2 regions of the Kinneretia aquatilis genome follow, and region 1 is predicted to be linked to the other one. Evidence: predicted binding sites of a transcription regulator. Region 1 holds the regulator's gene; the other holds the start of a gene.
The links. The regulator sigma-54, encoded in region 1, starts transcription at its own class of promoters, with help from an activator protein. The targets are predictions, from matches to a motif close to TGGCANGNAANCTGCTTT.
Positions count from the first base shown of each region.

Region 1 (4,209 bases):
GGTCAGCTTCCGCCAGGCGCGCGATGTGCCGGGCGAGGCCATCGAAGGCCTGGCCGACCAGCTTGAATACGACACCCGCAGCGACACCGTGCGCTTCATCGGCAATGCCGTGGTGCGCCGCCTGCAGGGCACGACGGTGGCCGACGAGGTGACCGGCGCAGTCATCCTGTTCGACAACCGCAGCGAGGTCTTCACCCTCGAGGGCGGCCAGACCTCGCCCCACCCGAGCGGCCGGGTCCGTGTGGTGATGATGCCGCGCGGCGGCGCGCCCGAGGCCGCCTCGGCACCCGCGGCCGCGGCCTCCGGCGTGCAACTCAAGCCCAGCACCAGCCTGAGCCCCCGCAAAGCGCCATGAGCAGCAGCAACAGCAGCGTCGCCAGCCCCCATCACGCGCCCGTGGCCGCCCTCGAATCCGGCCCGCGCAGCCGCCTGGAAGCCGAGGGCCTGGCCAAGAGCTACGGCGTGCGCCGCGTGGTCAAGAACGTGCATCTGGGCGTCAACAGCGGCGAGGTGGTTGGCCTGCTGGGCCCCAACGGCGCCGGCAAGACCACCAGCTTCTACATGATCGTGGGCCTGGTGCGCGCCGACGCCGGCGAGATCCACATCGACGGCCAATCGGTCGAGCACCTGCCCATCCACCAGCGCGCCCGCCTGGGACTGAGCTATCTGCCGCAGGAGGCCTCGATCTTCCGCAAGCTCACGGTGGAACAGAACATCCGCGCCGTGCTGGAGCTGCAGCGCGACGAGCAGGGCCGCGCGCTGAAAGAGCCGCGCATCAAGGAGCTGCTGGAAGCGCTGCTGCACGACCTCAGCATCGAGAAGCTGCGCGACAGCCCGGCGCCGGCGCTCTCGGGCGGCGAACGCCGCCGCGTCGAGATCGCCCGCGCCCTGGCCACGCAACCGCGCTTCATCCTGCTGGACGAACCCTTCGCCGGCGTGGACCCGATCGCGGTGCTGGAGATCCAGCGCATCATCGGTTTCCTGAAAGCGCGCCAGATCGGCGTGCTGATCACCGACCACAATGTGCGCGAGACCCTGGGCATCTGCGACCGGGCCTACATCATCAGCGAGGGCTCGGTGCTGGCCGAGGGCACGCCGGACGAGATCGTGGCCAACGCCGATGTGCGCAAGGTCTATCTCGGCGAACATTTCCGCATGTAGAGCCGGCCATGGATGCCTACACGCCCGCTGCCACGGCAGCCCCGCGCGGGGCTGATGCAGGGATTCCTGCATCTCACGACTGCCCCTGAGCCCGCGCCATGAAGCAGTCACTCCAGGTTCGACTGAGCCAGCATCTGGCCTTGACGCCGCAGCTGCAGCAATCGATCCGCCTGCTGCAACTGTCCACGCTGGAGCTGAATCAGGAAGTCGAGCAGATGCTGGCGCAGAACCCGCTGCTCGAAACCGAAGAAGACTTCTCCGTCGCCACGCCCGAGCTGCCCGAGCTGCGCCCGGCCAGCGCCGCCGAGGACAGCGGCGCCGACCGTGAGCTGGGCGGCGGCGCCGAGGCCGAGGCCACACCCGAGCTGCAGGCCGAAGACTTCGGCAGCACCGAACGCGAGGACTGGGAGAACGGCACCGAGGGCGACGATTTCGACGGCATCCGCGAACTGCCCAGCAACAGCGGCAGCGGCTCGGGCAGCAACGATGAAGACGGCGAACGCAGCGACCAGGAATCGGCCGAGATCAGCCTGCAAGAGCATCTGGTCCAGCAGATGGCCGGCATGCACCTCAGCGATACCGACCAGCTTGCGCTACGCCTGCTGATCGACTCTCTCAACGAGGACGGCTATCTCGAGGACAGCCTGGAAGCCATCGCCGAGGCCCTGGTGCCGGACGGTGACGAGGACAGCGCCGCCGAGCGCGAGGAGCTGCTCGACCACCTGCGCATCGCCCTCAAATGGCTGCACCACATGGACCCGCCCGGCGTCGGTGCCCGCGAGCTGACGGAATGCCTGGAGCTGCAGCTGCGCCAGCTGCCGCGCAGCGCGCCGCAGGTGATCGCCATCATGATCTGCAAAAAGCACTTGGACCTGCTGGCCAAGCGCGACAGCCGCCGCCTGATGCTGCTGACCGGCGCCGACGATGCCTTGCTGCGTGAAGCGCAAGCCCTGATCGTGGCCCTGGAGCCCAAGCCCGGCCGGCGCTTTGCCCGCGGCCAGGCGCCGGCGGTGATCCCGGACGTGATCGTGCGCAAGGTCGGCCGCGAGCTGCGCGTCATCATCAACCCCGAGGTCGCGCCCAAGCTGCGCATCAACGAGCTCTACGCCAACGCCCTGCGCCAGACGCGCGGCGGCATCAGCAACAGCGCCCTGGGCGGCCAGCTGCAGGAGGCACGCTGGTTCATCAAGAACATCCAACAGCGCTTCGACACCATCCTGCGCGTCTCCACCGCCATCGTCGAGCGGCAAAAAGGTTTCTTCAGCCACGGCGCCGTGGCCATGAAGCCCCTGGTGCTGCGCGAGATCGCCGATGAGCTGGGCCTGCACGAATCGACCATCTCGCGCGTGACCACGGCCAAGTACATGGCCACGCCCTTCGGCACCTTCGAGCTCAAGTATTTCTTCGGCTCGGGCCTGTCCACCGAGGCCGGCGGCGAGGCCTCCAGCACCGCCGTACGCGAGCTGATCAAGCAGTTCATCGCCGCCGAGAACCCGGCCAAACCCCTTTCCGACAGCGCCCTGGCCAGCATGCTGGAAGAGCAAGGCATCCAGGTCGCGCGCCGCACCGTCGCCAAATACCGCGAAGGCATGCACATCGGGACGACGACGATGCGGCGGGTGGTTTGAAGGTTGAAGCTTGAGTGAACGGGTGAATCAGTAAACTGGTGAACCACACCCCACGATTCACCATTCACCTGTTCACCTGTTCACCTGTTCACCCGTTCACCCGTTCACCCCCAAACGTGAACACGCACACCGATTTCAGGTGAATCCCATTTCGAGACATGCCATCATGCCGCTGACTTGGATCGTTACTTGAAAGGTCTGCCGTGAACACCACCCTCCGCTCCCCGGCCGGCGCCCGCCTGCCCGCGCTGCTGATACTCGCCGCCAACCTGGCCTGGGCCGCCCCCTCCCAAGCTCAGGCTCAGGCCACAAGCAGCAGTGCCGCCACCAGCTACAGCCGCGTGATCGCCTTCGGCGACAGCCTCTCGGACAACGGCAATTTCTACCGCGCCACCAGCGGCGCCGTGCCCCAGCCGGGCAACTATTTCCAGGGTCGTTTTTCCAACGGCCAGGTGGCCGTCGAGCACCTCGCCCAAGGCCTGGGCGTGAGCCTGCAGGACTACGCCTGGGGCGGTGCCCAAACCGGCTGGCTCAACGGCGCGGCGGTGGCCGCAGGCGCCCCGGCCGCCTTGCAGAACACGGGCATGCTCTCGCAAGTGGGCGCCTTCCAGTCCGGCCTGGCTGGCTCGGCCGCCGACAGCCAGGCCCTTTACGTGCTCTGGGGCGGGGCCAATGATTTCCAGTACCTGGGTTTCTCGCAGGCCACGGCGCAAGCGGCCATCCAGAACCTCAGCAGCGCGGTGCAGACCCTCTACGGCCTGGGTGCGCGCAGCTTCCTGATGCCAGGCCTGCCCGACCTGGGCCAGACACCGGCCGGCCTGTCGTCCGGCCTGTCGGGCCAGCTCCACCAGCTCTCCCTGGGCTTCAACTTTGGCCTGAATCAGGCCATCGGCCAGCTGCGCACCTTGCCCGGCATTGACATCCGTTATTTCGACACCCTGGGCACGCAGCAAGCCCTGGTCGACAACGCGGCGCTCTACGGCTTCAGCAATGTCACCCAAGCCTGCTTCACCGGCTATGTCGGCCAGCCCGACGGCAGCATCTGCAGCAGCCCCGAGAGTTATATGTACTGGGACCGCATCCACCCGACCACGCTGACCCACAGCTACCTCGGCCAGGGCATGCTGGCTGCCGTGCCGGAACCGCAGACTTGGCTGCTGATGGGCCTGGGCCTGGCAGCCCTGGGCCTGCGCGCCGGTCGCCAGCGCCGCAGCTGAAAAGACAAGGGCCGGTCGCCTGGAGCACCGGCCCCGAAGCTGGCGGCCAGCGCCGCCTGGCTTCAGCTCAAGGTCGCCAGCAGGCGCGCGTTGTGGACCGGGGCGTAGGCATTGAGCAGCAGATAGTAGGTGCCCGCCACGGGTGAGGCGAAAGTGATGGTTTCGGCATTGCTCGAGCCATCGGATTTCTTGTCATACACCGT
Region 1 covers NZ_POSP01000003.1:2,626,988-2,631,196, forward strand. The annotation lists gene lptA (lipopolysaccharide transport periplasmic protein LptA) at 1-355, shown strand, start outside; gene lptB (LPS export ABC transporter ATP-binding protein) at 352-1,161, shown strand; gene C1O66_RS14455 (RNA polymerase factor sigma-54) at 1,260-2,789, shown strand; gene C1O66_RS14460 (SGNH/GDSL hydrolase family protein) at 2,993-4,006, shown strand; gene C1O66_RS14465 (pre-peptidase C-terminal domain-containing protein) at 4,069-4,209, opposite strand, start outside.

Region 2 (4,209 bases), on a different contig from region 1:
TGTGCAGCCGATCGCCATCATGGCCTCGCTGCCCCTCTCGCTGATCGGTGTGATGCTGGCCCTGCTGATCACGGGCACCACGCTCAATGTGTTCTCCATGATCGGCCTGGTCATGCTGATGGGCCTAGTGACCAAGAACGCGATCCTGCTGATCGACTTTGCCAACCACGCCCGCAAGGGCGGGGCCAGCATTCCCGAGGCGCTGCTGGAGGCCGGCCTGGTGCGCATGCGCCCCATCATCATGACCACAGCGGCCATGGTCTTCGGCATGCTGCCCATGGCGATTGCCTTCAACCAGGGCGGTGAGGTGCAAGCCCCCATGGGCCGGGCCATCATCGGCGGCGTCATCACCTCGACCCTGCTGACCTTGGTGGTGGTACCGGTGCTGTATTCCTACCTGGTGCGGGAGCGCAAGCCCAAGCCGGCCGCTCAGCAGGAGGCGATGCTGGCCGAGCTGCCAGCGCTTGGCGCCGGCGCCAGCGCCAGCGCTTGATGCCGCAGGCAGCCCCAGGTCTTTGACTCACGGCGGCGCCCTTCGGGGCGCCGTTTCTTTTTCTTGAGGGGCGTTCTCCTGTACGACAGGATCGCTCGCGTGAGTTCGGAACGATTTGCCCGTGCGCGCGGCGGGGCCGGCCGCAGCAAGGGGCTCAGGCTTGGCTATGCTGCGCAGCCATGTTCCTTCGTTTTGGTTTCTGGCGGCAGGCCTGCCGCCACACGGCGCGCCCTTGCCGATGGCTGCTCTGCCTGCTCATGGTCGCAATCGGCCCGACGCTGCCAGCGCAAGCCCAACAACGCCTGCTCAGCGAAGAGTTCGCTCCCATCAACTTCAGCGAGAACGGCGAGGCCAAGGGCTTGGCGGTCGAGGTGGTGCAGGAGATCCAGCGGCGCCTGAAGAAGGAATTGCCGATCGAGTTCCAACCCTGGGCGCGTGCCTACCGCGAGGTGCAACTGGGCGGCGAAACCGCCTTGTTCAGCATGGCACGCACGCCAGGGCGAGAGCGCCTCTTCAAGTGGGTGGGGCCGGTGGTCACCTTCTACAGCTCGATCTATGCGCCGGCCCGCGGTGGCCTGCGACTGCGCAGCATGGACGATGCCAAGCGGGCCAAGTCGGTGCTGGTGGTGCGTGACTGGTACACCTCGGAGGAGCTGAGCCAGCTGGGCTTTCGCAACCTGGTCAGCGTTGCCGATCCGCAGGCAGCCATCCGCATGCTCCTGGCCCAGCGGGCGGATTATTTCGCCACCGAACGTCTGTCCATGCCCAAGATCATGGCGCAGGCCGGCGTGCCCGAGGATGCGCTGGAGATCGTGTACAGCTATGCCAGCGCCGAAGGGTATATCGCCTTCTCGCGTGACACCCCTGACCGTGTCGTTCAAGCCTGGCAAAGGGCACTCGATGCCATGAAGCGCGACGGCAGCTTTGCCGCCATCTACAAGCGCTGGCTGCCTCAGGACAGCCCGCCAATCAAGCGCTAAGCCCGGTCTTGCAGTCTGTACCCGTGCCGCAGGTCATGGGTTTTTTGTATGCAGTTGTTACCACGTTGTCGGGTTTTCTGACAGCGTTACGTTCTGTTTCGTGCAAATTGCCTCGCCACAAGGACTTGGTGCGCTGGCATGAACCCTGCTTCACAAAGCAAGTTCGCCAATGGGCGAACTTTTGTTTTGGACACTTGTAGGGATACGAATTGAAGATCAAGACTCTGTTTTCCGCCGCACTGCTGGTCTCGGGACTGGTGGCAGCGAGCTCTTCGGCTCTGGCGGGCGCTGTGCATCACACCGACCTGTTCTCGGCCAACACCTTGCCGCGCAACGACGATGGCTCCACCGGCCTGGTCAACATCGGCTTCAACGTCAATTTCTTCGGCAGCCAGTTCACCCAGCTGTTCGTCAACAACAACGGCAACGTGACGTTTGATCGAGCCTTGGACACTTACACGCCCTTCGGCCTGCAGGGCACCAACCGCCAGATCCTGGCGGCCTTCTTTGCCGACGTGGACACCCGCAATGCCCGCAGCGGTGTCACCCAGTACGGCACCGGCCTGCTGAACGGCCACAAGGTCTTCGGCGTGAACTGGCTGGACGTGGGCTACTTTGACACCCAGGCCAACAAGCTGAACACCTTCCAGCTCATCATCACCGACCGCTCGGACATCAATGCCGGTGACTTCGACTTCGAGTTCAATTACGACAAGATCCAGTGGGAGACTGGAGATGCTGCCAGCAGCGGCGGCAGCAACGGCCAAGGTGGCAATTCGGTGCGCGTCGGTTGGTCCAACGGCAACAGCAATTCCTTCGAGCTGCCCGGCTCGGCCGTCAACGGCGCGCTGCTGGATGGCGGCGCCCAGTCCCTGGTTGCCGGTTCGCTGAATTCCAACGTCGCCGGCCGCTACAGCTTCAGCGTGCGCAATGGCTCGGTGCAGCCGCCCTCGACCGTGCCGGAGCCGAGCTCTCTGCTGCTGGTGGGCCTGGCCCTGGCTGGCCTGGGTGCGGTGTCGCGTCGTCGTCGCGCCTGAACTCGTTTCGTTTCACCCAGCCAAGTCAAAGGCGACCCTCGGGTCGCCTTTTTCTGTTTCGTCTTGCGCGTGCCGTATCAGCACTCGACGATGTTGACGGCCAGGCCGCCGCGTGCGGTTTCCTTGTACTTGGTCATCATGTCGGCACCGGTGTCGCGCATGGTCTTGATGACCTTGTCCAGGCTCACGAAGTGCGTGCCGTCGCCGCGCAAGGCCATGCGCGCGGCATTGATGGCCTTGACCGAGGCGATGGCGTTGCGTTCGATGCAGGGGATTTGCACCAGGCCGCCGACTGGGTCGCAGGTCAGGCCCAGGTGGTGTTCCATGCCGATCTCGGCGGCGTTTTCGACCTGCTCGGGCGTGCCGCCCATGACCTGGCACAGGGCCGCAGCAGCCATGGAGCAGGCCACGCCCACCTCGCCCTGGCAACCGACCTCGGCGCCCGAGATCGAGGCGTTTTCCTTGTAGAGGATGCCAATGGCCGCAGCCGTCAGCAGGAAGTCGATCACGCCCTCGTCGTTGGCGTGGTGGACGAAGCGGCTGTAGTAGTGCAGCACGGCCGGCACGATGCCGGCTGCGCCATTGGTCGGCGCCGTCACCACGCGGCCACCGGCGGCGTTTTCTTCATTGACGGCCAGGGCGTAGAGGTTGACCCAGTCCATCACCTGCAGCGGGTCGCGCAGCGCGGCTTCGGGGTTGGCGGTCAGGTCGCGGTGCAGTTGGGCCGCACGGCGCTTGACCTTGAAACCACCGGGCAGGATGCCCTCGGTGCGGCAGCCGCGGCTGACGCAGTCCTGCATCACCTGCCAGATCTTCAGCAGGCCGGCGCGGGTCTCTTCATCGCTGCGCCAGTGGCGCTCGTTGCGGCGCATGACTTCGGCGATGCTGATGCCGTGTTGCTTCGTCAGCGCCAGCAACTCGTCGCCGGTCTTGAAGGGGTAGGGCAGCACGGTGGCATCGGGGGCGATGACTTTTTGCTTGCTGCCGTCGGCCGCCACCTCGTCGCTGACGACAAAGCCGCCGCCGACCGAGTAGTAGGTGCGCTGCTGGATTTCCACACCTTCGGCATCGAAGGCCGAGAAGCGCATGCCATTGGCATGGAAGGGCAGGCTCTGGCGCTTGAACAGCACCAGGTCCTTGGCCTCGTTGAACTCGATCTCATGCTCACCGCCCAGACGGATGCGGCCGCCGCTGCGGATGGCGTCGAGGTAAGCCGGCACCTGCTCGACATCGACCGTATCCGGCTCATGGCCGGCCAGACCCAGCAACACGGCCTTGTCGCTGCCGTGGCCCTTGCCGGTGGCACCGAGCGAGCCATACATCTGCGAGACCACGCGTGCCGTGCGCTCGAGCTGGCCTTCGTGGCGCAGGCGTTGCACAAACATGCGTGCCGCACGCATGGGGCCCACGGTGTGCGAGCTGGATGGGCCGATGCCGATCTTGAAGAGGTCGAAGACTGAAACGGCCATGGGGCCTCCAAGCGTTGGTGTGAGATTCGAGCACGGCCCGATGAATCAGGCCGGTCTTGTGACAAAAAAGCCGGCTGGCGTCGATGGTGAATGTTCCATCAGACAGCAAGCCGGCTCTGGCAGGGCGGTGCCGAGCGTCCTGGGACGCTCAGGCGTAGTCGCTCATCGGCGGGCAGGAGCAGCTGAGGTTGCGATCCCCGTAGACGTTGTCCACGCGGCCCACCGGCACC
Region 2 covers NZ_POSP01000004.1:830,853-835,061, forward strand. The annotation lists gene C1O66_RS23215 (efflux RND transporter permease subunit) at 1-493, shown strand, start outside; gene C1O66_RS23220 (substrate-binding periplasmic protein) at 673-1,473, shown strand; gene C1O66_RS23225 (nidogen-like domain-containing protein) at 1,683-2,510, shown strand; gene C1O66_RS23230 (L-serine ammonia-lyase) at 2,588-3,979, opposite strand; gene gcvP (aminomethyl-transferring glycine dehydrogenase) at 4,128-4,209, opposite strand, start outside.
Region 2: C1O66_RS23225 (nidogen-like domain-containing protein) is a predicted target of sigma-54. The motif match lies at 1,608-1,625, and genes of this name have one in related genera.